Regions from separate parts of the Bradyrhizobium sp. CCBAU 11386 genome, predicted to be linked through region 4. Evidence: predicted binding sites of a transcription regulator. Region 4 holds the regulator's gene; each other region holds the start of a gene.
What was found. Region 4 encodes LexA, which represses DNA repair genes until DNA is damaged. Its sites were predicted from a motif close to TGTTCNNNNTGTGTTCNG; they were not measured.

Region 1 (7,483 bases), on a different contig from region 4:
GGACGCCGTAGCCCTTGTGCTGCTCGAAGCCGTAGCCCGGGCAGTCCTGCGCCAGCGCGCACATCAGCCGGTCGCGCGTCACCTTGGCGACAATGGACGCCGCTGCGATCGACAGCACGATGCCGTCGCCGCCGATCACCGCCTCGCAGTCGCAGGCCGTATCGAGCCGGTCGCGGCCGTCGACGAAGACGTGGCGGGGCTGCTCGGGCAGCGCCACCACGGCACGCTTCAGCGCCCACAGCGAGGCGCGCAGGATGTTGTCGCGATCGATCCGGGCGGGCGAGGCGACCGCGACCGAGACCTGCGCTGTGGCGCAGATCCTGTCGAACAGCTTTTCGCGCTGCTCCGCCGTCAGGCGCTTGGAATCGTCGATGCCGCGCGGAATGCGGTCGGGGTCGAGAATCACTGCGGCCGCCACCACGGGACCCGCGAGTGGCCCGCGGCCAGCCTCGTCGCAGCCCGCGACCGGCCAGATGCCGCGCTTGATCAGCGCGCGCTCGCGGCGGAAGCTCGGCGGTGCGACGGCGATGACGCCATTCGCGCCCGCGCCCTTGCCGGTCGAAGGCTTGGCTGCCGAGGCCTTTCCAGCCTTTGCAGGTGCAGGCTTGTTCGCAGCGGCCTTCCTGGGCGCAGCTTTGGCCGACGTCTTGGCGGACTTGTCCCGAATCATGGCCGGGATCGTGCGCAAGCGGCCTGCCCAGCGCAACCGGGAACCCCTCGCAATTCCCGTTATTCAAGCCGGCGGCCCTACTCCGCCAGATGCACCCGCCGGTCCTCACCGACCTCGATGCCGGGCGCAATCACGGCCTCCCAGACATGGCCGTCGGGATCGGCAAAATAACCGCAATAGCCGCCGTAATCGGTCTCGCACGCAGCCTTCAGCAGCCTTGCTCCCTTGCTGACCGCGAAAGCCAGCACCGCATCGACCTCCTCACGCGCGCGGCAGTTCCAGGCGAGCGTGACGCCGCGGAAGGTCGTCGGCCTCGGCTTATTAGGCAAGGCCGCGTCGGCCGCGAGCTGATCCCAGTGAAACAGGGCAAGCACCGGACCGCCGGTATCGTAGAAGGCAACGGCCTCGCCGGTCGCCTTCAGCCGGCGCGAAAAGCCAAGAGCATCATAGAACGCGATGCTGGCGCGGATGTCGCTCACGCCGAGCGTGATGACGGTAAGCCGCGGCACCGGGGGCGGCAGTTCCTTACGCATGACAGACCTCGTTCGCCTCGGCTCTTAGAACAGGCTGAGCTGATCGCCGTTCCGCTTCGGCCGCGCAAAGTGATCCATCGTCAGTCTTGCGCGACGCTTGTTGAGCCCGAGCCTGTCGCAGGCGATCTCGAAGCGGCGGCCGATGGTCCAGGCCATCGGCCCGGTGCCCTTCATGCGCTCGCCCCATTTCGCGTCGTAGTCGCGCCCGCCGCGCATGTCGCGGATCAGGGTGAAGACGTGGCGATAGCGGTCCGGATAGTTCGCCATCAGCCATTCGCGGAAGAGGTCGCGCACCTCCAGCGGCAGCCGCAGCAGCACATAGGAGGCTTCCTTGACGCCGGCATGGGCGGCCGCGTCGAGAATGCGCTCGATCTCGGAATCGTTCAGCGCGGGGATCACGGGCGCGACCATCACGGTGGTGGGAATGCCGGCGTCGGAGAGCTGCTTCAGCGCCTCCAGCCGCTTCGGCGGCGTCGAGGCGCGCGGCTCCATGGTGCGCGCCAGCTTCGGATCGAGCGAGGTCACCGAGATCGCGACCTTGGCGAGGTTGCGCTTGGCCATGCGCGAGAGAATGTCGATGTCACGCACCACCAGCGCCGATTTGGTGACGATGCCGACGGGATGACCGGCGCGCTCCAGCACCTCCAGGATGCCGCGCATGATTTTGCGCTCGCGCTCGATCGGCTGGTAGGGATCGGTGTTGGTGCCGATCGCGATCATCCGCGGCTCGTAGCCTGCTGCTGCGAGCTCCTTCTCGAGCAGCGCCGGGGCCTCCGGCTTGACGAACAGTTTTGACTCGAAGTCGAGCCCCGGCGACAGGCCGAGATAGGCATGGGTCGGCCGCGCGAAGCAGTAGACACAGCCGTGCTCGCAGCCGCGATAGGGATTGATCGAGCGGTCGAAGCCGATATCGGGGGAATCGTTGCGGGTGATCACCTTGCGCGAGGTGTCGACCGCGACCGTGGTCTTGAATGGCGGCAGCTCTTCCAGGCTCTGCCAGCCGTCGTCGAAGGCGACGCGCGCCTCGGCCTCATAGCGGCCGCTGGCGTTGGACTGCGCGCCCCGCCCTCGCCTGCGCTGCTTGTCGATGGCGACAGCGAGCTCGGGGAAATCAGAAGGCGCACCCGCCGGCTCGGAGGGCGCCGTGACCGGCGGGTGCTTGAGAGCATGAGAGGATGCTGGACTCATGAAGCCAAGATAACACGCCAAAGGAACAAATCAAGAACAAGAACAAAAAACGTGAAAACAACCCCCATGCACAGTAGAGCCGCCCAAACTTCGGGCGCCCGCCTTTGACCTCACGCAACACCGCTGTCACCACGATCCCGTTTGATGCCGCCAAGGATCGATCGCCCCGGAACCCAGTTGGTGACGATCCCGGGTGAAGGTCGGCAGCAACATGACAAATCAACAACAATCGGCCGCCGCGAGCAGCGACCTCGATCTCCTCGATCGCTACTGGCGCGCCGCCAACTACCTCTCCGTCGGGCAGATCTACCTGCTCGACAACCCCCTGCTGCGCGAGCGGTTGCGGCCCGAGCACATCAAGCCGCGTTTGCTCGGCCATTGGGGCACAACACCCGGTTTGAACTTCATCTACGCCCACCTCAACCGCGTCATCCGCGCGCTTGATATCAACGTGCTCTATGTCTGCGGTCCCGGTCATGGCGGGCCGGGCATGGTCGCCAACACCTATCTCGAGGGCAGCTACAGCGAGATCTATCCCGACATCGCGCGCGATAAGGACGGATTGCGCAAGCTGTTCAGGCAGTTCTCCTTCCCCGGCGGCATTCCGAGCCACGTAGCGCCGGAGACGCCGGGCTCGATCCACGAGGGCGGCGAGCTCGGCTACGCGCTGGTGCACGCCTATGGCGCGGCGCTCGACAATCCCGACCTGATCGTCGCCTGCGTCGTCGGCGACGGCGAGGCCGAGACCGGACCGCTCGCGGCCTCCTGGCACTCCAACAAGTTCCTGAACCCGGCGCATGACGGCGCGGTGCTGCCGATCCTGCATCTCAACGGCTACAAGATCGCGGGCCCGACCGTGCTCGGGCGGATGCGCGACGAGGAGATCCGCGATCTGTTCCGCGGGTTCGGCCATGAGCCGCTGTTCGTCGAGGGCGACGATCCCAAATTGATGCACCGGATCATGGCGGACGCGCTCGACGTCGCATTCGCCAGCATCCGCTCGATCCAGCAGCACGCCCGCGACGGGCGTAGAAACGTCGAGCGGCCCCGCTGGCCGATGATCGTGCTGCGCAGCCCGAAGGGCTGGACCGGCCCGAAGGAAGTCGACGGCAAGAAGGTCGAAGATTTTTGGCGCGCACATCAGGTGCCGGTCGCAAGCTGCCGCGAGAACCCGGCGCATCTGAAGGTGCTCGATGACTGGATGCGCAGCTACGAGCCGGAAAAACTGTTCGACGCGAGCGGCGCGCTCATTCCCGAGCTCCAGGCGCTGGCGCCCGAAGGTAACAAGCGCATGGGCGCCAATCCGCATGCCAATGGCGGACTGTTGAAGAAGGAGCTGAAGCTGCCGGACTTCCGCAGCTTTGCCGTCGAAGTGCCGCAGCCCGGCGCCGTCACGGCAGAAGCGACGCGCGAACTCGGCAAATTCTTGCGCGACGTCATTCGCCTCAATGCGCAAGAGCGGAACTTTCGCATCATGGGTCCGGACGAGACGGCGTCAAACCGTCTCGACGCAGTGTTCGAGGCGACCGAACGGGTCTGGATGGAAGCGATCGAATCCTACGATGTCCATCTCGCCCAGGATGGCCGCGTGATGGAGGTGTTGAGCGAGCATCTCTGCCAGGGCTGGTTAGAGGGCTATCTGCTCACCGGGCGGCACGGCTTCTTTTCCTGCTACGAGGCCTTCATCCACATCGTGGATTCCATGTTCAACCAGCACGCCAAATGGCTGAAGGTAACGCGGCACCTGCCATGGCGGCGTCCGATCGCCTCGCTCAATTATCTGTTGACCTCGCATGTCTGGCGCCAGGACCACAACGGCTTCAGTCATCAGGATCCCGGCTTCGTCGACCTCGTCGCCAACAAGAAGGCCGACATCGTCCGCATCTACTTCCCGCCCGATGCCAACACGCTGCTGTGGATCGCCGACCATTGCCTGCGGACGTACAACCGCATCAACGTGATCGTCGCCGGCAAGCAGCCGGCGCCGCAATGGCTGTCGATGCAGGACGCCGCCACGCATTGCGACGCCGGCATCGGCATCTGGACCTGGGCGGGCACGGAAGACGCGGGCGGCGAGCCCGATGTGGTGATGGCCTGTGCCGGCGACGTGCCGACATTGGAGACGCTTGCCGCCGTCGACCTCCTGCGCAAGGCGCTGCCGGATCTGAAGATCCGCGTCGTCAACGTCGTCGACCTGATGACGCTGCAGCCGCAGGATCAGCACCCGCACGGCCTGTCCGATTGCGACTTCGACGGCCTGTTCACGCGCGACAAGCCGGTGATCTTCGCCTATCACGGCTATCCCCATCTGATCCACCGGCTGACCTATAACCGCACCAACCATGCCGGCCTGCATGTGCGCGGCTTCGCCGAGGAAGGCACCACGACGACGCCGTTCGACATGGTCGTGCTCAACGAGCTCGACCGCTACCACCTCGCGATCGAGGCGATCGAACGCGTGCCGGGTCTTGCGACCAGGGCCGCGCAGGCGAAGCAGCAGCTCCGCGACAAGCTGATCGAACACTCACGTTACGTGCGCGAGCACGGCGAGGACATGCCCGAGATCCGCGACTGGGTCTGGCCGGGCAAGCCGGGCTGACGCCATGCCGGCGCCAGAGGCGGTTCTCGTCCTCAACTCGGGCTCGTCGAGCATCAAGTTCGGCCTGTTCGATATCTCGGCGGCCGAGCCTGCGCTGCTCTGCAAGGGCCTGCTCGACGAGCACGAGGCCAAGCCCCAGCTCGTCGTGAAGGGCCCTGCGGGCGAAGATCTGTTCGAGAAGCGGCAGGACGAGACCGATGCCGACGGCGGTCATCTGTTCGCCGACGTGCTCGCCTTCATCGACGACCGGTTCGGACAAGACAGCTTGCGCGCGGCCGGCCACCGCATTGTCCACGGCGGGCCGGATCATTCAGGCCCGGTCGAATTGACGGACGATGTCACCACGAAGCTGGAGGCGCTGACGCCGCTGGCCCCGCTGCACCAGCCGCGCTGCCTCGCGCCGGTCCGCACCCTGTCCGCGATCCGTCCCGCGCTGACACAGATCGCCTGCTTCGACACCGCCTTCCATCACGGGATTGCACCGCCTGCGAGCCGCTTTGCGATTCCGAGGCGCTTCGAGGAGCGCGGCGTCCGGCGCTACGGCTTTCACGGGCTGTCGTTCGAATATGTCGCGGGCCGTCTCGCGGGAATCGCGCCGCAGCTCGTCGCGAGACGCACCGTCATCGCGCATCTCGGCAATGGCGCAAGCCTCTGCGCACTCCGCAACGGCCGCAGCGTCGACACCACGATGGGACTGACGCCGCTCGACGGCCTCGTGATGGGCACGCGAAGCGGCACGATCGACCCCGGCGTGCTGCTCTATCTGCAACAGCACGAGGGAATGTCGGTCGAGGATGTCCAGCACCTGCTCTATCACGAGTCAGGCCTGCTCGGCGTTTCCGGCCTCTCCGCAGACATGCGCACGCTGCTCGCAAGCCACGAGGCTGCTGCGCGGGAGGCGGTTGATCTCTTCGTCTTCCGGGCGGCGCAGGAAATCGCGATGATGGCGACGACGCTTCAGGGGCTGGACTGCCTGGTCTTCACCGGCGGCATCGGCGAGCATGCCAGCGAGATCCGCAGCGCGATCGGCGAGCGCCTCGCCTGGCTCGGCGTGCGCATCGATGCAGCGGCCAACGCCGCAGCGCGCGAACGGATCGGCAGCGCCGACAGTGCGGTGGATATTTTCATCATTCCCACCAACGAAGAGATCACGATCGCGCGCCATTGCGCCGCGCTGCTGCGCGAACGACACGCTGCGTGACGGTTTTATGAATGATCTGACGCAATGAGGCCGTCGCAACTTCGCGGCATAAGGACGGCATCAACCGTTGTGCGGACAGACCATGAAAACCCAGATCATCGAAGAACTCGGACAGGGCGACATCCTGTTGCCCGCGCTGGTGGCGGAAGGGCTTGCCGCCAATGACCGCATCAAGGTGCGGATGAGCGCGCTCCAGGCGGCGGCTCGGCATGCGCAAGACCCCGATCGTCCTGCCAGCGAGCTTGCGGTCGAGAGTCACGCCGCCGGCATTGCACCGGCCGCGATCGCAACGCTGATCGGCGGCGCCCATCTGGTCGGACCGTCCCGGCTCGCGGCGCCGAACCTCGCCAAGCTGATGAAGGAGATCCAGGACGACGCCGCGGCCATGATCCGCGCCGTCGGCGCCGGCGCACCGCCAGACGGCGACAAGGCGAACGCGCGGCTGGCGGCCGTCCGAAGCGCGGGCCTGCTCGATGCCACCAACGAAATCGATCTCGCACGCATTGCCCGTCTGACCGGCGTTGCCGAGGCGGCCGGCGACAGCCTCCATCGGCTGGTGATGGATCTGCACAAGGCGCTGAACAGGCTTGCGGCGAACTGTTCGGAGGAAACGCTCGACGGTGCCCATGTGTTCGGCCTGCATGGCGAAGATCGCGGCGCGGTGGAGGCCTTCATGAAGGGCCTGAACCAGACGCGCAGGCTGAAGTTCAACCACCCCGGCCTCGATACCATGGCGACCCGCTCGGGCGGCCGGCTGCTGATCCAGAACGACATCGGCACCACGGACGCCCATGTCGTGGTGATCGCGGTCAAGAAGAACGCGGTCACCGTCACCTACACCGACGTGCACCTGGCGCGGGCAAAATTCTTCATCTCGCTGTTCGACAAGTTCGAGGCGAGCTGGAGCGGGCTCGACCGTCACACCGCCGCGGGCCTTGGCGAAGACAATTCATTCTATCTCGTCACCGGCCAGTATCAGCCGGGTCACGCCGCGGATCGCAACGAATTCCTCGCAGCCGTGGGCGCCGCGCTGGTGTTCCTGATCGACTGGAACAAGGCGCGCAAGCTGCTGCGGACCTGGGTTGCCAAGGATGACGCCACGCGAATCCTCGAATGGGCGGCGCGAGCGCGGATCGGCCATCGCGGCTTTCTCGAACTCGGCGGCAACGAGCTCCTGGGGTCGGCGGTGCGCAACGCGGCCCCCGCGCGCATCGGCTTCGGCGAGCGGCTCGACCAGGCGCTCGGCCGCGCCGCCGCGATCGATTTCCTGAAGGCGGCACTGCGCGCCTCCA
Region 2 (7,483 bases), on a different contig from region 4:
CGGTCGATTTCAATTATCGATTGCGGCCGAGATGAGGTTCCCGTGAAATTCTGGATCAGACCGCCAGTTGCCGTGACGCCGCCAGTCCCGCCAGCGCTTCGTCCAGCTTGTCGCGGTCGAGCGGCTTGATCAAAAACCCGTTCATGCCCGCCTCGAAGCAGGCGTAGCGATCTTCCACCAGCGTGTTGGCGGTGAGCGCGAGGATCGGGGTGTGATGACCGCCGGTGGCGGCCTCGTGCGCGCGGATGCGCTTGGTCGCCTCGATGCCGTCGAGCTGAGGCATCTGGATGTCCATCAGCACGAGATCATAAGGCGTGCCGGCCGAGCTGGCTGCCAGCCAGGATTCCAGCGCGGCCTCGCCATGGACGGCGATGACGACGCGATGGCCGAGTTTCGTCAGCAGCGAACGCATCAGCAGCGCGTTGATCTCGTTGTCTTCCGCAACGAGGATGGAAAGCCCCTTTGCCGGTGTCGCGCTCGTGGAGTCGGCCGGCGGCTCCGGCGCGAGCTCGGGCGATGCGACCTGCGGCGTCAGCGCGAGGCGTGCCGCGAGCGAGGCCGCCCGCAGCGGCTTCACCAGAAAGCCGGTGAAGGCCGTCGACAGCTTTTCATGGCGCGAGCTCGACGTCAGCAGCACCAGCCGTTGCGGCGCATGGACGCGGGCCACTTCGCCCAGCCGATCGGCAATTGCGGGGCCGATCGCGCGATCGACCAGCACCGCGTGCCATGAGCGTTCCGGCAGCAGCGCTTCCGCGACAGTGGCGTCAGTCACCAGGCAGGTCTGGCTGCCCCAGCGCTCCAGGCGCCGCGCGATCAGCGAAGCCTCGATGCCCTCGGCAATCAGGAGGATCGACTTGCCCGTGAGGTCGGGACTCGGGAACGCGGTCTGCCCCGCGCCTCCTTGCGATGGCGCGAGCGGCACCGCGACCTCGAAGGTCGCGCCCCTGCCCGGTTCGCTCGTGAGTGTGATCCGGCCGCCCATGCGCTTGACGATGCGTTCGCTGATGGCAAGGCCGAGGCCGGTGCCGCCATAGGTGCGGGCGACGCGCTCGTCGGCCTGCTCGAATTCGCGGAAGATGCGTTGCTGCGCTTCGGCTGCGATGCCGATGCCGGTGTCGCGGACGAGGAAGCTGATCTCGCTCGGCCAGATGCCGGGCTCGACGATCAGTGCCACGCCGCCGCTCGCGGTGAACTTGATGGCGTTGCCGGCGAGGTTGAGCAGCACCTGGCGCAGCCGCGCGGCATCGCCGACCACCTCGAGCGGCAGGCGCTCGTCGACATAGGCGGCGATCTCGAGCGCCTTCGCCTGCGCGCGCGGCGCGAGCAGCTCGGTGATCTCCTCGATCAGGGGCGAGAGCGCGAAGGGGCGTTGCTCGAGGTCGAGCTTGCCGGCCTCGATCTTGGAATAATCGAGCATCTCCTCGATCAGCGCCATCAGCGCTTCGCCGGAGGTTTTCACGGCCTTCGCGTAGGTCGCCTGCTCCGGCGTCAGCGTGGTGTCGAGCAAGAGGCCGCCCATGCCGATGATGCCGTTGAGCGGCGTGCGGATCTCGTGCGAGGCCATCGCGAGGAAGCGCGATTTGGCGCGGTTGGCGGCATCGGCCTGGTCGCGGGCGTCGGACAATGCGCGCTCGGTCTCGGTGCGGTCGGTGACGTCGCGTCCCACACTCTGCAACTCGGCCGGCTGGCCGGCATCGAGGCGGACATAACCCTCGCGCCAGGCGATCCAGCGCGCGCCGATCGGGGTTGCGATCTTCTGATCATGAACGCGCGTGCCATTGCTTTCGCGGGCATTGTCGCCCTGCTCCAGCACGTCGAAATCGAAGCGCGTGCCGACCAGTGCGGCGCGCGCCTGCCCCGCAAGCGCGCAATAGGCGTCGTTGGCAAAGGTGATACGGCCGTTTGTGTCGCGCAGCACGATCAGGTCGCCCTGCTGTTCGAACAGGCTGCGGGCGCGCTCCTCGGCTTCCTTCAGCTCCCAATTGCGGTCGATCAGCGCCTCGTTGTGAGCGGCGAGCTTGCGCAGCCGCTTGTTGACGAAGCGCAGCCGCATGCTGAGCGTGGCCAGGCCAAGGCAGGCGAGCGCGAACAGGAAGCTCGCGCCGATCGCAAAGGCATTGGGATCGTAGCCGGAGTTCTCCGAGCGGCTGCCGGAGACGAAGCCATAAGCGCCGCCGAACGTCGCCGAGAAGATCATGAAGGAGCGGATCGCGAAGGCAATTCTCGGATGCTGCCGCCTGAAGCGGCGCATGCGCACCTTGATCCGGAACGTCCGACCCATCGCCACCGACCCCGACTCTTGTCTTAGAACCCCGTACTCGCCGCGTGCGACGATGTCCCGCCGACCTTGCAAACAGCTTGAGGCTTTGGCGCCGCCTCCAAACAGGGTTGACGAGGTGTTAACGTCTTAAAGCGAGGCGGCCTGGAACGGGCGGTGACCGTCGTGGGCGCCGACGATCAGCGCCGCCGCCTCGCGCTGCGAGAACGTCTTCGAGCGCACATAGATGCGGTAATCGGCCGGGCCGTCGGTGGAGAGGTAGATCACCGGCCCGCCGTCGACCGGCTGCGCGGCAATCGTGATGAGCCGGGTCTGCGGACTGGCCTGGCAGGAGTCCGGCTCGGAGCCGAGACCGTCGTCCACCACCGCGAAGTCCGCACCGTCCGCATCGTCGGTGATCTGAACCCTGACCGTGGCCCGCGTCGGATCGTCGGTGAAGGCGACATGGACGCCGGCGGTCCAGAACAGCGATGTCAGCTCGACGGAGGTTTCGCCCAGGGCGATGCAGGGATGCGAGACCGATCCGATCTCGCTGCGGGCAAACACCGCAGCCGCCAACAGGGGAACGACCGAGGCCAGGATCTTGAAACGCAACATGACACTCTACTCGCCAGGCCCGTACGGGAACTTGTGAGCCTTATGGTTTGCAGAGCGTAAAGGAAACTCGTTACCGCCGGGTTGATGCGCGGAGTGATCACGCCATCTGGCGCACATCCTCTGCGAGTGCGCGGTAGGACAGCGCTTCGGCGAGATGCAGCCGGCCGATCTTGTCGGCGCCATCGAGGTCGGCGAGCGTGCGCGCCACCCGCAGCACGCGGTGATAGCCGCGCGCCGACAGCCGCATGGTCTCGGCGGCGTCGCGCAGCAGCTTGGCGCCCTGCGCGTCGGGCTTGGCGATGTCTTCCAGCACCGAGGCCGGTGCCTCGGCATTGGTGCGGACCCGCGGCAGGCCGATCGCCGCGTAGCGCGCAAGCTGGATGTCGCGCGCCGCCGCGACGCGTGCGGCGACCTCGGCTGATCCTTCCGCCGGCGGCGGCAGGATCAGGTCGGCTGCGGTCACCGCCGGAACCTCGATGCGCAGGTCGATGCGGTCCATCAAGGGCCCTGAGATGCGCGCCTGGTAGTCGCCGGTGCAGCGATCGATGCGGCCGCGCTTGCAGGCATAGCCGGGTTCGAACGCGTTGCCGCAGCGGCAGGGATTCATCGCCGCGACCAGCATGAAGCGGGCAGGGTAGGTGACGCGATGATTGGCGCGGGACACCGAGACCTCGCCGTTCTCCAGCGGCTGGCGCAGCGAATCCAGAACGCGCGGATCGAACTCCGGAAGCTCGTCGAGGAACAGCACGCCCTGATGCGCCAGCGAGATCTCGCCGGGCTTGGCGCGCATGCCGCCGCCGGTGAGTGCGGCCATGCTGGCGGAATGATGCGGCGAGCGGAACGGGCGCCGCGACGTCAGCGCGCCGCCCTCGATCTCGCCGGCAACGGAGGCGATCATCGAGACCTCGAGCAGCTCGCCCGGCGACAGTGGCGGCAGGATCGAGGGCAGGCGCGCCGCCAGCATCGACTTGCCGGCGCCGGGCGCGCCAATCATCAACAGGTGATGTCCGCCGGCGGCCGCGATCTCCAGCGCCCGCTTGGCGCTTTCCTGGCCCTTGATGTCGCGCAGGTCGAGCGGCGAGGCGGCGGCCTCGTGCACCCTGGGCGAGGGCCGCGACAGCACCTGCGTGCCCTTGAAGTGATTGGCGATCTGGATCAGCGATTGTGCGGCGATGATCTGGATGTCCGGGCTCGCCCAGGCCGCTTCCGAGCCGCAGGCGGCCGGACAGATCAGGCCTTCCTCGCGCACATTGGCGCCGATCGCGGCGGGAAGAACGCCGGCCACCGGCGCGATCGAGCCGTCGAGACCGAGCTCGCCGAGAACGGTGAAGCCGGTCAGCGCATCCGGCGGAATGGCGCCGATCGCCGCCATCAGCCCGAGTGCGATCGGCAGGTCGTAATGGCTGCCTTCCTTCGGCAGGTCGGCCGGCGCCAGATTGACGATGATCCGCCGCGCCGGCAGCGCCAGGCCTGAAGCGATCAGCGCCGAGCGGACCCGCTCCCGCGCCTCGGACACCGCCTTGTCCGGCAGGCCGACGATGGCAAAGGCCGGCAGGCCCGGCGCGACCTGCACCTGCACGTCGACCGCGCGGGCCTCGATCCCCTCAAAGGCGACGGTAGAAACCCGTTGAACCATGCCGAACCAACCTGCCCTCTTGCACAATCGAGGGTAGCAGAGCCGGCCACCCTCCGCAAGAACAATACGGGAACATATCTAGCGCCGCCCAAGCCCTAACCAATCGTAAACGAGACGCGAACACTACGTCTCGAATGCGAGCGGCAGTCCTCAGCACATTCCAACGAATGTCCGCTACTTCTAGGGCTGCGGGATGGGCCGTGATCTAACAAGTGAACAAGCAAATGCTGGTAAATCGCCGGAGAAGCGAACGTCGGGTATGCAGCCGGCTCGCCAAGATCCATTTTGGCGCGGGCTCGCTGCCGCGGGATTGCACAATCACGGATATCTCGGACGGGGGCGTGAAAGTGGTGGCGGAATTTCTGGAAGTGCCGCCGCAATTCACCATCATCTTCGCACCCGACTATTCCCGCCAGTGCCGGCTGCGCTGGCGCATCGGCTGCGAATTCGGTGCCGAGTTCACCGATTAGGCTGCGGGGCTGACTTCCTTAACGGGAATTTAGCGTTAATCGGTAAGCATCTCTGATCAGTCGCCGAGTGATCAGAGTATGCCCAAGCGTTTGTCCCGTGCCTCTCGCCCGGCGAGATATCTGTTTTCCGCGCTTCTGATCCTTGCCCTCGGCGGCTGCCAGACCACCGGCATCGAGGACATCACCGGCGCGCTCGGCGGCAAGTCGGACGCCGCGAGCAAGGCCGACGCCAAGCCGGACATGGATGCGTTGCGCGAGCGTTATCGCGCCAAGCCCAGCGATCCCAACATCGCGCTCGAATACGGCAAGGCGCTGCGCGAGACCGGGCAGCGCGCCCAGGCGGTCGCGGTGCTCGAGCAGGCCGTGCTCGGCCATCCCAGCAACAAGGCGCTGCTCGCCGGCTACGGCCGCGCGCTCGCCGACAACGGCAATTTCCAGCAGGCTTTCGACGTTCTGAGCCGCGCGCATTCGCCCGAGGATCCGGACTGGCGTATCCTGTCGGCGCAAGGCGCGGCGCTCGACCAGCTCGGCCGCAACGAAGAGGCGCAGCAATACTACGCGACCGCGCTGAAGATCGTGCCGGACGAGCCGCAGGTTCTGTCCAATCTCGGCCTGTCCTACGTGCTGCAAAACAATCTGCCGAAGGCCGAACAGGTGCTCGGCCGCGCCTATCAGCGCAATCAGAACGATGCGCGGGTCCGTGCCAATCTCGCGCTCGTGCTGGGATTGCAGGGCCGCGAGGCCGAGGCTGAAATCCTCGTGAAGGCAGATTTGCCGCCGGACCAGGCCGCGGCGAAGGTCACGGCGCTACGCCAGCTGCTGGCGAAGAAGCAGCAGCAGCGGGCGGACAAGTAGCCCGCCGTCCGCCTGAATTCCTGTCCTGACGCGTTTTCCTGACGCGAACCGGCATCCGCTTCGCTCGAAAACGCTCTGGCGCTTATGACGCCTTGCGATGCGGGGCGGATGCGCGGCCCGATCGGCCCTTCAGCTTCTTCAGGAGCGGTGCGAGCAGCGAGCGCTTCGGCTTCTTCACCTCGCCGCGCCCGGCGAGGCGGTTCGCCATGTTCTGGAACAGCTCGGTGGTGCGGTGGCTCTTGGAGACCTCCGCGATCATCTGGCCGTTATTGGCCGCGGTCGAGAACAGCTTCGAATCGAACGGGATCACCGCGATCGGCTGGCTCTCCATGGTCTTGGCGAACGACTTGACGTCGATCTCCGCGCGCTTGTGCATGCCGACCTGGTTGATGCAGTACAGCGGCGGCCGGTCGTTCGGCCGCGCCGCCTTCAGCACGTTCAGCATGTTCTTGGTGTTGCGCAAGTTGGCGAGATCGGGCTCGGCCACGATCACGATGTCATCGGCGTTGATCAGCGCGCGCCGCGTCCAGCCCGACCATTGATGGGGGACGTCGAGCACGATGCAGGGCGTGGTCATGCGCAGCGTGTCGAACACCGCGTCGAAGGCTTCCGCGCCGAAATCGTAGACCCGGTCGAGGGTGGCAGGCGCGGCCAAGAGGCTGAGGCGCTCGGTGCATTTGGCGAGCAGGCGCTCCATCAGCGCCGTGTCGGGCCGGTCCTGCGACAGCACCGCGTTGGCGATGCCCTGCACCGGGTCCTGGTTGTAGTCGAGGCTCGCGGTGCCGAAGGCGAGGTCGAGGTCGATCACGACGGAATCGAGCGCGAGGTCGCGAGCGATGGTCCAGGCCACATTGTGCGCGACGGTGGACGCGCCGACGCCGCCCTTGGCGCCGACCACCGCGATGACGCGGCCGGTGATGATGGCTTCGGACGCCGAGAACAGGCTGCAGATCGAACGGACCACGTCGAGCGTTTCGACCGGTCCCACCACATAGTCGTTGACGCCGCGGCGCACCAGCTCGCGATAGGGCGCCGTGTCGTTGGGGTTGCCGATCACGACCACGCGGGTGCCGGGATCGCAGACGCCGGCGAGATCGTCCAGGCCCTCCAGGATGTCGCGCGTGCCGTCGGATTCGATCACGATCACGTTCGGCGTCGGCATCGATTCATAGACTTCGATCGCCGCGGCGAGGCCGCCTTCCTTGGCGGTGAGATGTGCCTTGGCGAGCCGGCGATCCTGCCCGGCCGCCGTCACTGCGGCGAGCGTCTGGTCGGTCTCGCAAAAGGCTTGCACGGAAATGCGAGGAACCGGCGCAATATGCTCCTCGGGGTGCCGCGGATGGTCCGCTTCTTCGTCGTTGACGCTCGTCATCTGCCTGTGTCGCTGAGCTTGGCCTTGTCGGCCTCGGGGTTGGGAGTCGCGACCGGCGTGCCCTTGCGATAGCGTTCGAAGGCGATGTCGCGACGTGCGGTATAGACCGGCGTTTCGGCTCGCGGCTGCTCGAGGTCGGCGGGATTGTCGATCATCGCCGCGAGATTGCGCTGGCTGGCGCAGCCCAGATTGAAGTACGGCTGGTTCTCGTTGTAGCCGGGGTCGAGGATGGACGGACCGATGTCTTCGGGCCACAGCCCGCAGGGGCCGGCGAC
Region 3 (7,483 bases), on a different contig from region 4:
AGTCGGTGACGCCGCGATGAACCAGGCCATCCGGCGCGACATGCAGGCGCTCCAGCAGGCGAAGGATTTCCTGATAGCTCAGCTCCATGCCGTGGCCGGGACTGTCCGCGCGCGCATTGAAGAACGGCGCGGCGTAGATCGCCTCGACGTCGAAGCGTTCCGGCGACAGCAGCATCTGCACCAGCGCGAACTGATCGTCGATCTCGTTATAGGTGTCGGTGTCGAGCACGACACGCAACTGGCCGACCGGCGGCGCCAGGAGCTTGAGGCGGCTTGCGTCCGTGAGTGTCATCGACGTCTCCCCGAACAGTTCGTAGGGTGGGTTAGCCTGCGGCTGCGCGAAGCGCAGTCCGCCAGCGTAACCCACCTCTTTTGTCTCTGCGGATACGCACAGTGGTGGATTACGCTTCGCTAATCCACCCTACGTTTCCGCATAATGTCTCGGCAATGTCGCGCATGTGTTCGAACATGTGGTCCGGTTCGTGCGCCCGCAGCGCCGCGGGGGCCGCATAGCCCCAGCTGACCGCACCGCAGGCGATACCGACCGCGCGCGCCGCCTCGATGTCGCGGACCTCGTCGCCGATCGCGATCACGCGGCTTGGGTCCACGCCGGCGCGGCGGACGACCCGGCGGAATTTCGCAGGCTTGCCGAAGATCGACGCAGAGCAGTCGTACTGCGCAAACAGCGCGGCGGTCTCGCCGAGCTTCTCGCGCGCATTGGCTTCGCTGTCGGAGGTCACCAGCGCGAGCTGCACGCCGTTCTCGGCCAGCGTCCGCAGCATCGCCTCGACGCCCGCGAACAGCGAAATCTCGCTAGCTGCCTCCGCCTTCAGCCGCCGCGCATGCCGCGCGATCGCCGGCAGCTTCCACAGCGGCACCTCGAGCCGGTTGAGGATCTCGCGCGACGAGGCATGCCGCAGCCCCTCGACGTCCTCATCGGCCACACGGCGAAAGCCGAAGCGGTCGGCGACGTCGTTGATGGTGCGCAGGAACCAGGGGAAGCTGTCGGCGAGGGTGCCGTCGAGGTCGAAGATGGCGAGGGCGTAGGGCATGGGGGAGTGGAAGTGTCGGGCGGACCTGCGCATCCGGTCCGCGAGCGATGCGCTGACAGATGCTATCGGAGATGCTATATTAACCCCCAGAGGTGACAGATGTCGGAGCTACTGGCAAGGATTGCGGTCGATCCGCAGCGTATGCATGGACGCCCCTGCATTCGCGATCTGCGCATCACGGTCGCCGACGTCCTGGGACTGCTATCCGCCGGTCAATCGCGCAAGAGCATTCTCGAGGACTATCCGTATCTGGAAGAGGCGGATATCGACGCAGTGCTCGCTTATGCCGCGCGTCAGGTTGACCACCCGATCATAGCGGCCAAATAGCTTGCTTTACCTGATCGACGCTCAGCTTCCCCCTGCACTCGCGGAAGCCATGCATTGAGCTGGATACGCCGCGTGACTAAGCCGTGTCGTGCTTAGTTTCTTGAACAATCTTCGCCCTCGCATCGACTAGTTTTGGCTGCATGATTGTATCGATAATCTTTTCGACAGGAATGACGATGCCTATTCCAGAGTGAATTCCAGACGATGCGTCGCTTGCGTTCTCTAAGGCCACATCTAAGTTTAGGTCTTCCAAATCGAAATGCCCATGCACCAGCCCAAGAAGATAGAGTTGGTAGGTGGATTTCTGGCGAAGGAGGTTAGTCTTACCGTCGATCGTCCTTATCGCAGGCAAATGGATAAAGGCGGGCGATCCGCTCAATCCTCCGATTGATCGAGCCTCGATCAAGTAGGCCTCCACATAACTGCCATTCTTGGTTTTAACGGGTTCCCCGTCGAGCATCGCTACGTTTCCCACTCGGACAATGGGAACGTTTTTTTGCTGCCCGTAATGGCTGCGAAAAAGTCCAGCTACGACGACCTCATCGCCGACACCCATCCTGACGTCGTCCATAACTGCTCGCGTGGCGGCGACCGATCTCGGTCCATAGATCGGTACGGGGGCAATCATCTCCTCGCCGTGATCGAAACTGATCGGACAAACCGCAACATCAGTTGCGGACTCGGCAGAGTTCGGGTGGAAATACCAATCCGAGGGATCGATCTTGATCTCGGCTGGTTCACCAGTCCTTCTATTGACTCGTAACCAAAGGTCATGGCCCAGCGCCAAGGATCTGGCAACAACGTGCTCAGCAGTTACAAGGTAGCTCCAGCGGCATTCCTGCTCGTCGATCTCGACGGCGAATGCCGTTGCGCGAGGTCGAAATTGATCTGCCTGCTTAATGCCTAGGAAGCACACGCATTGGCGGACCCGCTCGGGTACGAGCATCAGGCCAATCCTCCAGAGCAAAGAGCAGGGCCAACAATTCTTAGTCGTTGGTCGCAGCGGTCTTCGAGCATGAGATAGTTACTCCGCCGCCTCGCTCGTCCTCCCGCGCTTCGGCTTCCTGGCCTTCTTCAGCACCGGCTCCAGAAACTTGCCCGTATAGCTCCTTGGCGCTTTCGCGATGTCTTCCGGCGGGCCCCAGGCGACGATCTCGCCGCCGCCGTCGCCGCCTTCGGGGCCGAGGTCGATGACCCAGTCGGCGGTCTTGATGACTTCGAGATTGTGCTCGATGACGACGACGGTGTTGCCCTGCGCGACCAGCTCGTGCAGCACCTCCAGGAGCTTCTTGACGTCGTGGAAGTGCAGGCCGGTGGTCGGCTCGTCCAGGATGTAGAGCGTGCGGCCGGTGGCGCGCTTGGACAGCTCCTTGGCGAGCTTGACGCGCTGGGCTTCGCCGCCTGACAGCGTGGTGGCCTGCTGACCCACGTGGATGTAGTCGAGGCCGACGCGATGCAGGGTCTGGAAGGTCTCGCGCACGCGCGGCACCGCCTTGAAGAAGTCGGCGGCTTCCTCGACGGTCATGTCGAGCACGTCGGCGATGCTCTTGCCCTTGAACAGGACTTCGAGCGTCTCGCGGTTGTAGCGCTTGCCCTTGCAGACATCGCAGGTGACGTAGACGTCGGGCAGGAAGTGCATCTCGATCTTGATGACGCCGTCGCCCTGGCAGGCCTCGCAGCGGCCGCCCTTGACGTTGAAGGAGAAGCGGCCGGGCTCGTAGCCGCGCGCCTTGGCTTCGGGGAGGCCCGCAAACCATTCGCGGATCGGCGTGAAGGCGCCGGTGTAGGTCGCGGGGTTCGAGCGCGGCGTGCGGCCGATCGGCGACTGGTCGATGTCGATGATCTTGTCGATGTGCTCGAGGCCCTCGATGCGGTCGTGCGGCGCGGCGCCCTCGCTGGCATTGTTCAGCTTGCGGGCGATGGCGCGGTAGAGCGTGTCGATCAAGAGCGTCGACTTACCGCCGCCGGAAACGCCGGTGACGCAGGTGAACAGGCCGAGCGGAATCTCGGCGGTGACGTTCTTGAGGTTATTGCCACGCGCGTTGACCACCTTGATGGTGCGGCGATGGTTCGGCGGGCGTCGCTCCGGCACCTCGACCTCGAGCTCGCCGGTGAGGTATTTTCCGGTCAGCGATTTCGGATTGCGCATGATCTCGGCGGGCGTGCCTTCGGCGACGATGTGGCCGCCATGCATGCCGGCGCCGGGGCCGATGTCGAGCACGTAGTCGGCGAGGCGAATGGCGTCCTCGTCATGCTCGACCACGACCACGGTGTTGCCGAGGTCGCGCAGGCGCTTGAGGGTGTCGAGCAGGCGCGCATTGTCGCGCTGGTGCAGGCCGATCGAGGGCTCGTCCAGCACGTAGAGCACGCCGGTCAGCCCCGAGCCGATCTGCGAGGCCAGGCGGATGCGCTGGCTCTCGCCGCCCGACAGCGTGCCGGAGGAGCGGGAGAGGGTGAGGTAGTTGAGACCGACGTCCAGCAGGAAGGTGAGGCGCTCGCGGATCTCCTTGAGGATGCGGCCGGCGATCTCGTTCTGCTGCTTGTTCAGCGCCTCCGGCACGGTCTCGAACCACTCGCCGGCCTTCCTGACCGACAGCTCCGAGATCTCGCCGATATGCTTGGTGCCGACCTTGACGCAGAGCGCCTCGGGCTTGAGCCGAAAGCCGTTGCAGGCGCCGCAGGGCACGTCGTGGAAATACTTCGCCAGCTCCTCGCGCGCCCACTCGCTCTCGGTCTCGCGGTAGCGGCGGTTGATGTTGGTGATAACGCCCTCGAACGGCTTCTTGGTGTCGTAGGAGCGGACGCCATCCTCGTAGGAGAATTTGATCTCATCCTCGCCGGAGCCGAAGAGGATCGCGTTCTGCGTCTTCTTGGGCAGATCCTTCCATTTGGTGGTCAGCGTGAACTTGTAGTGCTTGCCGAGCGCCGTCAGCGTCTGCACGTAATAGGGTGACGACGACTTGGCCCAGGGCGCGATCGCGCCCTTGCCGATGGCGAGCTCCTTGTCGGGGATGACGAGGTCCTCGTCGACATGCTGCTCGACGCCGAGGCCGCCGCAGGCAGGACACGCGCCATAGGGATTGTTGAACGAGAACAGGCGCGGCTCGATCTCAGGGATCGTGAAGCCGGACACCGGGCAGGCGAACTTTTCCGAGAACAGGATGCGCTCGGGCCCGCTCTTGTCGTGGATCTTCGCGGTCTTCTTCTTTTCCTCGGCCGGCGCCGCCGCGGGCGCATCGGCGAATTCGACGACGGCGAGGCCCTCGGCGAGCTTCAGCGCGGTCTCAAAGCTTTCGGCGAGACGCTGGCCGATGTCGGCGCGCACCACGATGCGGTCGACGACGACGTCGATGTCGTGCGGAAACTTCTTGTCCAGCGTCGGCGCTTCCGCGAGCTCATGGAAGGTGCCGTCGATCTTGACGCGCTGAAAGCCCTTCTTGAGCCATTCGGCGAGCTCCTTGCGGTACTCGCCCTTGCGGCCGCGCACGACGGGGGCAAGCAGATAGAGGCGCGTGCCCTCGGGCAGCGCCAGCACGCGGTCGACCATCTGCGAGACGGTCTGGCTCTCGATCGGCAGGCCGGTGGCCGGCGAATAGGGCACGCCGACGCGCGCCCACAAGAGGCGCATGTAGTCGTAGATCTCGGTGACGGTGCCGACGGTGGAGCGCGGATTCTTCGAGGTCGTCTTCTGCTCGATCGAGATCGCCGGCGACAGGCCGTCGATCTGGTCCACGTCGGGCTTCTGCATCATCTCCAGGAACTGGCGTGCATAGGCCGACAGCGATTCGACGTAGCGGCGCTGGCCCTCGGCGTAGATGGTGTCGAAGGCGAGCGAGGATTTGCCGGAGCCGGACAGGCCGGTGAACACTACGAGCCTGTCGCGGGGAATCTCGACGTCGATGTTCTTGAGGTTGTGCTCGCGCGCGCCACGGATCGTAATTGCGCGCAGGCTGGAGCCCGCGTTCTGTTGTTGGCGCTTCGCCTTGATCACTTCATCCATCCCGGTGGTCCCTAGGGAATCCCAAAGACGCGCGGCCGCGCCAATGGTGAAGGCGCGCTTCGCCCGGAACCGGGATCGGCGCCGATGGGGTTGTCAGCGAACGTAGGAAGAACGGCGACGGATTTCCAGTGCGAGTTGCGAATCGTCAACGGATTGTTGGCGTGCTGGCGGCATCTGGCAGCAGCAGAGAGTGCGGAACTGCGCTGAACGTACCGCCAGAACAAAAAGGCCGGCGCGAGGCCGGCCTTTCGTGACGATGTGACGTCGGTGGCGAAGATCAGTACTTCGCGACCACCGGGCCCCCGAAGTGATAGTTCACGCCGACCTGCACGGTGTGGAAGTTGAGCGTGCCGGTGGGGAGGGCGCCCGAGAAGTAGGTCTCGCCGCCGAGGCTGCGATAGAGGTACTCGCCCTTGACCGACCACTGCGGAGCGAAGAAGGCTTCGACGCCCGCACCGACGGTCCAGCCGGAGTGCCATTTGCTGTCCGACGCGGTCACGCCGAGAGCGGAGAGGGTGATCTTGTTGTCGATCCAGGCGTAGCCGCCGGTGCCGTAGAACAGGACCTGGTTGACGGCGTAGCCGATGCGGCCGCGCACGGTGCCCATGGCATCGGTCTTCGAGGTCGCGGTTGCGGTCACGACGCCGAAGCCGGGGACAACAGTGGCGCCGGTCGCCGTAGCGCTGACGTCAGCCCAGGCGCCATCGGCCTCGATACCGAACACGACGTTGCCGGTCTGCCAGTTGTAGCCGGCGGTGCCGCCGACGAAGCCACCCTTCATCTTCGGGTCGCCCGAAGCGTTTTCCCAGGCGCCGCCGCCAACGATACCGAGGTAGAAGCCGGTCCAGTTGTAGACCGAGGCCACAGCCACCGGAGCCTTCGTGTACGGGCGAGCCGCAAGGTCGGCAGCCGACGCGGGGGCGGCAAGAGCGAACAAACAGGCCGAAGCCAACAAAACCTTCTTCATTTTCAACCTAATCCCAGTCCCAGTTTCTGTTGTGCCTTCCACGATAGGGAAGGGCATCGGACGCTGTGGTCCAACTGATGTCGTGCTTACACCAACAAAGCTGCAAGTTGTGTCTCTCAAAAGCCACAACAGTTACAAAACGTAATGGACCTATTGTTCCGCGAGGCCGTGAAGCAGCAAAAAGGCCGGCACGAGGCCGGCCTTTCGTCAGAAGAAGCGCTGCTTGCGATCAGTACCTGGCGATCGCGGGGCCGCCCCAACGGTAGTTCACGCGGACGAGAGCCATATCGACGTCCTGGCTGACGCGTTCGGTCTGAACGAACGCGCCGGCGAAGTTGAAGTCGACGTTACGATCGCCAAGGAAGATGTGATTGTACTCGACGCCCACCGACCAGTTCGGGGCGAAGCCAAATTCGACACCCGCGCCGACCGTTCCACCCCAGCGGGTGTCGCGGGCCGAACCGAAGACAGTGCCTGCACCCACGAATCCTGGCGCGACGAGGAGGTCGTATTTGTCGTCCACGACGGCGGCGCCACCCTTCACGTAGAACAAAACGTTATTCCAGGCATAGCCGATCTGGCCGGTAATCAGGCCGAACGCATCGATCCGCGTACGGTTCTGCTGATCTGGAGCAGTCGGGCTGATGTTGTTTCCGCTGAAGTCAGCCCAGTTGCCTTGGCCTTCCACGCCAAACACCCAATTGCTGGACTGCCACCGGTAGCCGACCTGACCACCGACCGTGCCGCCCGATGAGTCATGACAGCCGTCGTCAACCAGCGTGCCGACGACCGGCGTCACGAAGTCCCAGCAATTGCGGCTCGTACCCCAGCCGCCGTTGATGCCGATGTAGAAGCCGCTCCAGTCGTAGATGGCGGCGACCATCGGGGGCGGGGCCTTGGTGTAGGGACGCGCAGCGAGGTCCGCCGCGCTTGCGGGAGCCGACAGGCTCAACGCCATTGCACCGATTGCACCAAACAAAATCTTATTCATTGCAGTCTCCCCAGTTTCGATCCGCTTCTTGAAATCCCCGAAGCGGCCAATCAGGCGCGACGCCCATATGAACTTAATTCCAAGGCAAACGTAGCTTAAGCGGGAGGCAGAGTCCGTCGCCGAAATGCAACAGTCGCACGGCAACT
Region 4 (7,483 bases):
GGCCTTGTCGTTCATGTAGCGCGAATGCGGATCGAGCGAGGTCACCATGCCGGTGATCGCGCCTTCGATCAGCTTGGCATTGTCGGGCTTCTCGACATAGCTCGCCTTCACGCGCTCGAAGACTTCGCCGAACAAATTGAGCTGGGAATAGGCATCATCCGCGCTCGCTGCCGCCCGTGCCGCCCACACGCCGCCGTGCGGACTGGCTACCAGAAGGGTCAAACACGCTCCGGTGAGCGCGCCCAGGGGGAACAGCAGGGTTTTCCGCATGGATAGGCTGGCCTTCTTGCTTTAGCGGTTCTCTTGGGGCTTGGGAGGCGCCATGCAAATGGCGATCCAGCCCGCTTCTCACAATACCATTCTGGTTTCTTCAAGGCCGGGCTGCCACGCCGGCGGGTCCGCCGCAAAAATCCCTTCGCCCGGACCTAAACTTTTGGCAACGTTCCGAAACCGTTTCGCGCAAATCGGCAACCGTCGATCGACCCACGCCCCGCAGCTATGCGATTTTAGGATGGTTTTGGAGAGCTGGACGGGTTAGGCGATGAAACAAGGCTTCAAATTCTCGGGAGGATAATAATGAACGAAGCACCCCGCATCCGGCCGGAAAGGAACGTCGAACTCGGCGCCAGCGGCGAGCCGTTCCAGAATCTGCACGAATTCATCCGGAAGGCGCGCGCCAACCTCAACCAGAATGCCTGGGACTATATCGTCGGCGCCGCCGAGACCGAGACCACGATGCGCCGCAACCGGATGGCGCTGGACGAGATCGCGTTCCGCCCGCGGGTGCTGCGCGACGTGCGCAAGGTCGATGGCTCCGTCGAACAGTTCGGCCGCAGGATGCGCCTGCCGGTGGTGCTCGCGCCGGTCGGCGCGCTCGAGATCTTCGACCCGGATGGCGCGGCGAGCGTCGCCCGTGCCGCCGGCACCTTCGGTGCTGCGCACATGCTGAGCTCGGTGTCCGAGCCCGGCCTGGAGAAGACCGCCGAGGCCGCTCCCGATGCGCTGCGCCTGTTCCAGCTCTATGTGCGCGGCGACGACGCCTTCGTCGCCGATGTCGTCAGCCGGGCGGAGAAGCACGCCTACGCCGCCTTCTGCCTGACCGTCGACACCGCCCATTACAGCCGTCGCGAACGTGACATCGCCAAGCGCTACGTTCGCGAGAGCCGCCTGCGCGCCACCGGCGGCGATTTCCAGAAGGGCCTGGAGTGGCGGACCGTGAAGATGATCAAGGACAAGTTCAAGGTTCCGCTGATCCTCAAAGGTATCGCCACCGCCGAGGACGCGCTGATCGCGATCGATCACGGCGTCGAATGGATCTACGTCTCGAACCATGGCGGCCGCCAGCTCGATCACGGCCGCGGCGCCATGCATATGCTGCCGGAAATCGTCGAGGCCGTGAAGGGCCGCGCCAAGATCATGGTCGACGGCGGCTTCGGCCGTGGCACCGACATCGTCAAGGCGATTGCGGCGGGCGCCGACCTTGTCGGCATCGGCCGGTTGCAATGCTGGGCGCTGGCGGCGGCCGGCGAAGCCGGCGTGACGCGGATGCTGGAGCTTCTGGAGGACGAGGTGCTGCGCTGCCTCGGCCTGTTGGGCGCCACCTCGTTCGCCGAGGTCAACAAGTCCTGCCTGCATCAGGCAACTGCAACGAATGCGCCGAGCGTGTTCAGCGCGTTCCCGCTGTTCGACCACGAACCTTACCGATACTGATCTGAAAGGATGCAATGACCTCGCTCTCTCCCGGCAGCGCAGATGCGCTTTTGTTCGATCTCGGGCGCGTCGTGCTCGACATCGATTTCTCCAAGGCGATCGCCTGCTGGGCGGGACATGCCGGCTGCAAGCCGGAGGCGATCGTTGCCCGCTATGTGCGCGACAGCGAGGCCTATCGGCTGCACGAGGTCGGCAAGATCAGCGACGAGGACTATTTCGCCTCGCTGCGCGCCTCGCTCGGGATCGGCATCTCGGATGCGCAATTCCTCGAGGGCTGGAACGCGATCTTCGCGGGCGAGATGCCTGATATCGCGGAGCTATTGCAGCGTGCGGCGAAGCGGATGCCGCTCTACGCCTTCTCCAACACCAACCGGCCGCATGTGGACCATTTCTCGAAGGAGTATGCCGGCCTGCTCGGCCATTTCCGCGAGCTTTATCTGTCGTCCAGCATCGGCCTGCGCAAGCCGGACGCGGCGGCCTTCGACCATGTCGTGGCGGCCATCGGCGTGCCCGCCAGGCGCATCGTGTTCTTCGACGACCTCGCCGAAAACGTCGAGGGCGCGCGGGCGCGCGGATTGACCGCGGTGCATGTGACCTCGCCCCGCGACGTCGGCGATGCGCTCAAAGCGCTGGGAATCTGATCGAGATACACCGGCCGGCGGGTGAAACCGGGGAGTTCCGCGGAACCGATCTCGCCCGAGATGAGGAACCAAATCACTTTGTACATTTTTATACAGAGTTCCGGGAACGGAATGCCCGCTTCCGGACTCTTGAGTCCGTTGGGACTTCTACGGACGGACGCATCATCGTGTTGGGCAAGACCTATCTCACCAAACAGGCCTCTCTTCTGCTCGAATTCGCCAGAACGACGTCGGATTCTGACCTTTCCGCCAAGCTGATCAGCAAGGCCGCCGACCTGAAATCCCAGGCCGATCCGCTGCCCGACAAGGATCAAGGCCCCAAAGCTCCCGACGTGGCGCCGGACGCCCGTCCGGACCAGCAGACCGGTCGTTGACCGATACTGGCCGTGGCTCTCGTCAATTGTCGTCCTGCCATGGCCATACTCGTACCGGTCTTTCTGATCGTCAGGGTTATGCCGCGCCGCACTTGGCGTTCTCCATAGAAGAGCGGCCGAGCGACGGGATGAATTATCCTGCTTCGTCGCTGTTTTGCCTCTGCGCCCGCACTCGGATAGAACGTTCGCCGTTCATTCGTCCGAACGTGCCCAGCAGGAGTCTTCCCCGTGGCCTTGATGCCGGTTTCTGACGCGCTCGCCGCAGTGCTGGCCGGCGTGGAGCCGTTGCCTGAAGAGATGATTCCACTCGATGAGGCCTACCACCGCGTGCTCGCGCGCGACGTCGCGGCGCGGCGTACGCAGCCGCCGGAGGCGATGTCGGCGATGGACGGCTACGCCGTGCGCGCGGCCGATGCGGCCAAGGTCGACGCACAGCTCACCGTGATCGGCGAGGTCGCGGCGGGCCGGCCGTTTGCGGGATCGGTCGGCGTCGGCGAAGCGATGCGAATCTTCACCGGCGGCGTCGTTCCGGCCGGCGCGGACGCGGTCGTGATCCAAGAGGACACGGTCGCCGAGGGCAGGCGCATCACGATCAAGCAAGCCGCCGTCACGGGGCGGCACATCCGCCCCGCCGGCGTCGACTTCTCCGAGGGCGACGTGCTCCTGCGCAAGGGAACCCGGCTCACCGAGCGCGACCTCGCGCTCGCGGCCGGGATGAATCACCCGCACCTCCCCATCCGACGCCGTCCGAAGGTCGCGATCCTCGCCACCGGCGACGAACTGGTGATGCCTGGCGCCACACCGGGTCCCGGCCAGATCGTCTATTCCAACGGCTACGCCCTGCACGCGCTCGCCCGCCAGGAGGGCGCAGATACCATCGATCTCGGTGTTGCCGCTGATACGCTGGAGGCCACCACCGCCGGCATCCGCCGCGCCCGCGAGAGCGGCGCCGATATCCTGATTACGACCGGCGGCGCCTCGGTCGGCGACCACGATCTGGTTCAGCAGGCGCTGAGGGATGAAGGCATCGCGATGGCGTTCTGGAAGATCGCGATGCGGCCGGGCAAGCCGATGATGCACGGCCGGTTAGGAGCGATGGGTGTGATCGGCCTGCCCGGCAATCCCGTGTCGTCCTATGTGTGCGCCTTCCTGTTCATGGTGCCGTTGATTCGCGCTCTGTCGGGCCGCGCCGTGATTCACCACCGTCGCGAGCGCGCCGTGCTCGGCCGCGACATCGGTGCCAATGACCAGCGCGAAGATTATCTGCGCGCACGTCTGGAGCGGCGCGACGACGGCACGCTTGTCGCCCTTCCCGTCGATCATCAGGATTCCTCACTGCTTGCGAATCTCGCTGCGGCACAGGCACTTCTCGTGCGCGCGCCGTTCGCGCCCAAGGCCGAGGCCGGCACGCCTTGCGAGGTGCTGCGACTGCCCGCCTGAACCCGCTGGTCATGCGCGTTCCGCGAACTTTGTCGCGTTCACGGTAAATTAAGCAGTTGCGGAACACATATCGAACATATAGTGTCCGTTCATGATTTGTTTCGAGCATCTGGCGGCTCGCCGCTGAATTCACCGTCTCGGAATCGAACGACATCAACCGGGGGATTTGGTCGAGATGTTAACGCGCAAACAATACGAGCTTCTGCGATTCATCAGCGAGCGTTTGAAGGAAAGCGGCGTGCCGCCCTCCTTCGACGAGATGAAGGACGCGCTCGACCTGCGCTCGAAGTCAGGCATCCATCGCCTGATCACCGCATTGGAGGAGCGCGGCTTCATCCGGCGTCTGCCCAACCGGGCCCGCGCGATCGAGGTGATCAAGCTGCCCGAGCTCCAGGCCGCCGCCGGCAGCCGCCGTGGCTTCACGCCGAGCGTCATCGAGGGCAATCTCGGCAAGGTGCGAGCGGGCTCCAGCGCGCCCGTAGACGAGGGCGAGCGCCCCGTCGCGGTGCCGGTGATGGGCCGCATCGCGGCCGGCACACCGATCGAAGCGCTGCAGACCCGCAGCCACACCATCAGCGTACCGCCTGACATGCTCGGTTCGGGCGAGCACTACGCGCTCGAAGTGCGCGGCGACTCGATGGTCGAAGCCGGCATCCTCGACGGCGACATGGCGCTGATCCAGCGCAACGAGAGCGCCGACACCGGCGACATCGTGGTGGCGCTGATCGACGACGAGGAAGCGACGCTGAAGCGCTTCCGCCGCCGCGGTGCCTCGATCGCGCTCGAGCCCGCCAATGCGGCCTATGAGGTCCGCATCCTGCCGCCCAACCGGGTGAAGATTCAGGGCAAGCTGATCGGCCTGTACCGCAAGTACTGAGCGCGGCCGCCGGTTGGCGACCCGCGCGTTGACGATTGGAGCGGACGATTGTCCGTTCCGGCTGGATAGTCTTTCTGGTTTTGCACAGATTATCCGGCCCCTTCTCCAGCGCTACATCCTCGGCACGCCGCACGAAGCCCTCATCGCTTCGCGGCGCTGGAGATCGAGGAGACCATCATGCGCAAGATCGTTTTGAGCGCCGTCACGATGGCGCTGATCGCAGCATCGGCGTCGCAAGCCTTCGCCGCACAGTTACACCCTGTCCGCAAGGCAGCGCAGACGACGACGAGCGAGCAATTGCGCAATGCCCGCAATGCCGTCGCGCAGCCGTCGCAACCCGCCTGGCAATATTCGGGCTGGTCGGCACCTGCTGGTCGCTGACGGAGACGCACGCCAAATGCGCGAGAGCGGACTTTGTTCCTCGTGCATTTGAAAAAGATATTGTGATGGCAGCCTGCGAACCCAAGCCGCAGATTTGCCTACAACCGAGAAGACGCTAACATGCTTCCACTCTGATAGAGGCCTGTGCCTCCGAAGGAGGCGCGGGTCGCTATCCCTGAATGAGGAGCACCCGATGTGTGACTACAGCCTGCATGCCGTCGCGACGCGTCCCGCAGAAGTCGGCGAGACGATCGTCACGACCACCTTCCGAGGCACCTCGACGCGCGGCTTCGCCTCCGAGGCCGACATGTCCGTCGCAGTCTGCCTGCTGCCGGGGACGGAGCTCGCCTTCGCCGACAACGTCCGCTACGACAATCGATGGATCTGGACGCGCACCATCAATTCCCGTGTCGGCAAGTTCGGCAAGATCGATCCGCACATTCCCGATCGCCATCACGACGCGATCGAATTCCCCGACGGCAAATACGTACTGGTGACGCAGCTCGTCGAAGGCCAGCGCGCGACCGTGCTGCAGTTGCCGGTGACCCAGCCCGTCGGCGAGCGTGAACACAAGCCGCAGGTGATCGCCGATGGTCGGCCGACCATCACCCGCCTGCCGATCGGCTGACGTACCTACCCCGGCTCACGGGTCGGGGCCAGGATTGAAATCGCCATCGCCGGCCGTGGCCGGCGAGACGGGATGGTTTGTGTCCTGAGAATCCAATTCGCCGAGATCCCCCCGCGCCTCCCCGTCGCACGAAGTTTGCGCGGCGCTGCCTGAATTTTGAACGTCCGTTCCGCGGCCAGATCGCCGATGCTGTCAATGGCTTGAGGCGGCGGGCACGGTCGATGAAAACCTTCATTCGCGTCGTTGAACTCTGGGTGCCCGACCGGACGCGCATGCGGCTGGAATTCGGCGGCGGTCTCTATGGCGAAGGGCTGTCCGCGTTCAAGGCCGTGAGCGAGAACTTGCGCTTCGGATACGACGAGGGCCTTCCCGGCAAGGCCTGGGCCAGCGGCCATCCCGTGATCCTCACCAAATTCGCCAACTCCTATTTCAAGCGGACCGATCAGGCGCTCGCGGCCGGCCTCACCTGCGGCGTGGCGGTCCCGGTGTTTTCAGGCGAATTTTTGCAGGCCGTGATGGTGCTGTTCTGCGGCGACGACGAGGCGCATGTCGGCGCGATCGAGCTCTGGCACAATGATCCCGATATCTCCCACGAGATGGGGCTCGTCGACGGCTACTACGGCACCGCCGACATGTTCGAATTCAACTCCCGCCACACCAGGTTTCCGCGCGGCTTCGGCCTGCCCGGACGCACCTGGAAAGCGGACCTGCCGCTGATCATCAAGGATCTGCACAACGCCAAAAGTTTTCTGCGCTGGGAAGAGGCCGCCGAAGTCGGGATCAATCTCGGCGTCGGCGTGCCCTACCGGACCGGCGCCGACCAGACCTGGGTGCTGACTTTCCTCTCCGCGCAGGCGACGCCAATTGCGCGGCGCTTCGAGATCTGGGTGCCGAACGAAGCCCGCTCAGCACTGGTCTTTCGCGCCGGCGATTGCAGCGCGCAGACCGACCTCGCCGCGCTCTATGTGGACAAATCCATCGCCAGGGGTGACGGCAGCATCGGCGGAGCCTGGGCCACCGGCATGCCCGCGCTCAACGACGATCTCGCGCATGACCATTCGGTCGCGGCCGCAGAGGCTCGCGCGTCTGGACTGAGCCAAATGGTGGCCCTGCCGGTGATCGGGAGTGCTGGGCTCGACGCCGTGCTGGCCTGGTACCTGTAGCCGTTCCGTTCAATCCTCGGCCTGCATGTCCGCCTCGGACGGTGTCGCGTCCCGGCTGCGGGGAGCCGCCGCCTGCGGCGCAAGGCTCGTACCGAAATCCCCCTCGCCGGCGGTCGCCGGCGACCACGGGCGGTCGGTGCCTCTCGCTTTCACCGCCTGAACGACAAAGCCGTCGCCTCGCTGTGTCAGCGCGAGCGCGCCTTGCGCGGCGAGACGCTGCCGGTCGACCACCATCGCCGCACAATCCGCTGGCGCCGGCCGCGCCGTCA

Region 1: the regulator LexA is predicted to act here: its motif matches at 2,413-2,430, upstream of XI09_RS05340 (PA0069 family radical SAM protein).
Region 2: the regulator LexA is predicted to act here: its motif matches at 4,569-4,586, upstream of XI09_RS26290 (YifB family Mg chelatase-like AAA ATPase).
Region 3: the regulator LexA is predicted to act here: its motif matches at 5,476-5,493, upstream of uvrA (excinuclease ABC subunit UvrA).

What each region holds. Positions count from the first base shown of each region.
Region 1 covers NZ_LBKA01000020.1:2,729-10,211, forward strand. Annotated here, with positions in the region: gene XI09_RS05330 (ribonuclease HII) at 1-670, opposite strand, end outside; gene XI09_RS05335 (VOC family protein) at 748-1,203, opposite strand; gene XI09_RS05340 (PA0069 family radical SAM protein) at 1,228-2,391, opposite strand; gene XI09_RS05345 (phosphoketolase family protein) at 2,603-4,990, shown strand; gene XI09_RS05350 (acetate/propionate family kinase) at 4,995-6,191, shown strand; gene XI09_RS05355 (hypothetical protein) at 6,274-7,483, shown strand, end outside.
Region 2 covers NZ_LBKA01000240.1:21,875-29,357, reverse strand. Annotated here, with positions in the region: gene XI09_RS26300 (PAS domain-containing hybrid sensor histidine kinase/response regulator) at 56-2,281, opposite strand; gene XI09_RS26295 (hypothetical protein) at 2,408-2,875, opposite strand; gene XI09_RS26290 (YifB family Mg chelatase-like AAA ATPase) at 2,973-4,511, opposite strand; gene XI09_RS26285 (PilZ domain-containing protein) at 4,736-4,981, shown strand; gene XI09_RS26280 (tetratricopeptide repeat protein) at 5,060-5,836, shown strand; gene XI09_RS26275 (AAA family ATPase) at 5,919-7,208, opposite strand; gene XI09_RS26270 (CpaD family pilus assembly protein) at 7,205-7,483, opposite strand, start outside.
Region 3 covers NZ_LBKA01000017.1:57,776-65,258, reverse strand. Annotated here, with positions in the region: gene XI09_RS05215 (nucleoside hydrolase) at 1-292, opposite strand, end outside; gene XI09_RS05210 (HAD family hydrolase) at 402-1,052, opposite strand; gene XI09_RS05205 (DUF433 domain-containing protein) at 1,152-1,379, shown strand; gene XI09_RS05200 (hypothetical protein) at 1,456-2,325, opposite strand; gene uvrA (excinuclease ABC subunit UvrA) at 2,404-5,379, opposite strand; gene XI09_RS05190 (outer membrane protein) at 5,657-6,346, opposite strand; gene XI09_RS05185 (outer membrane protein) at 6,576-7,337, opposite strand.
Region 4 covers NZ_LBKA01000235.1:44,997-52,479, forward strand. Annotated here, with positions in the region: gene XI09_RS24155 (S41 family peptidase) at 1-270, opposite strand, end outside; gene XI09_RS24160 (alpha-hydroxy acid oxidase) at 577-1,710, shown strand; gene XI09_RS24165 (HAD family hydrolase) at 1,725-2,351, shown strand; gene XI09_RS24170 (hypothetical protein) at 2,519-2,725, shown strand; gene XI09_RS24175 (molybdopterin molybdotransferase MoeA) at 2,954-4,165, shown strand; gene lexA (transcriptional repressor LexA) at 4,341-5,042, shown strand; gene XI09_RS24185 (hypothetical protein) at 5,220-5,423, shown strand; gene XI09_RS24190 (hypothetical protein) at 5,617-6,051, shown strand; gene XI09_RS24195 (GAF domain-containing protein) at 6,273-7,214, shown strand; gene XI09_RS24200 (ComEC/Rec2 family competence protein) at 7,224-7,483, opposite strand, start outside.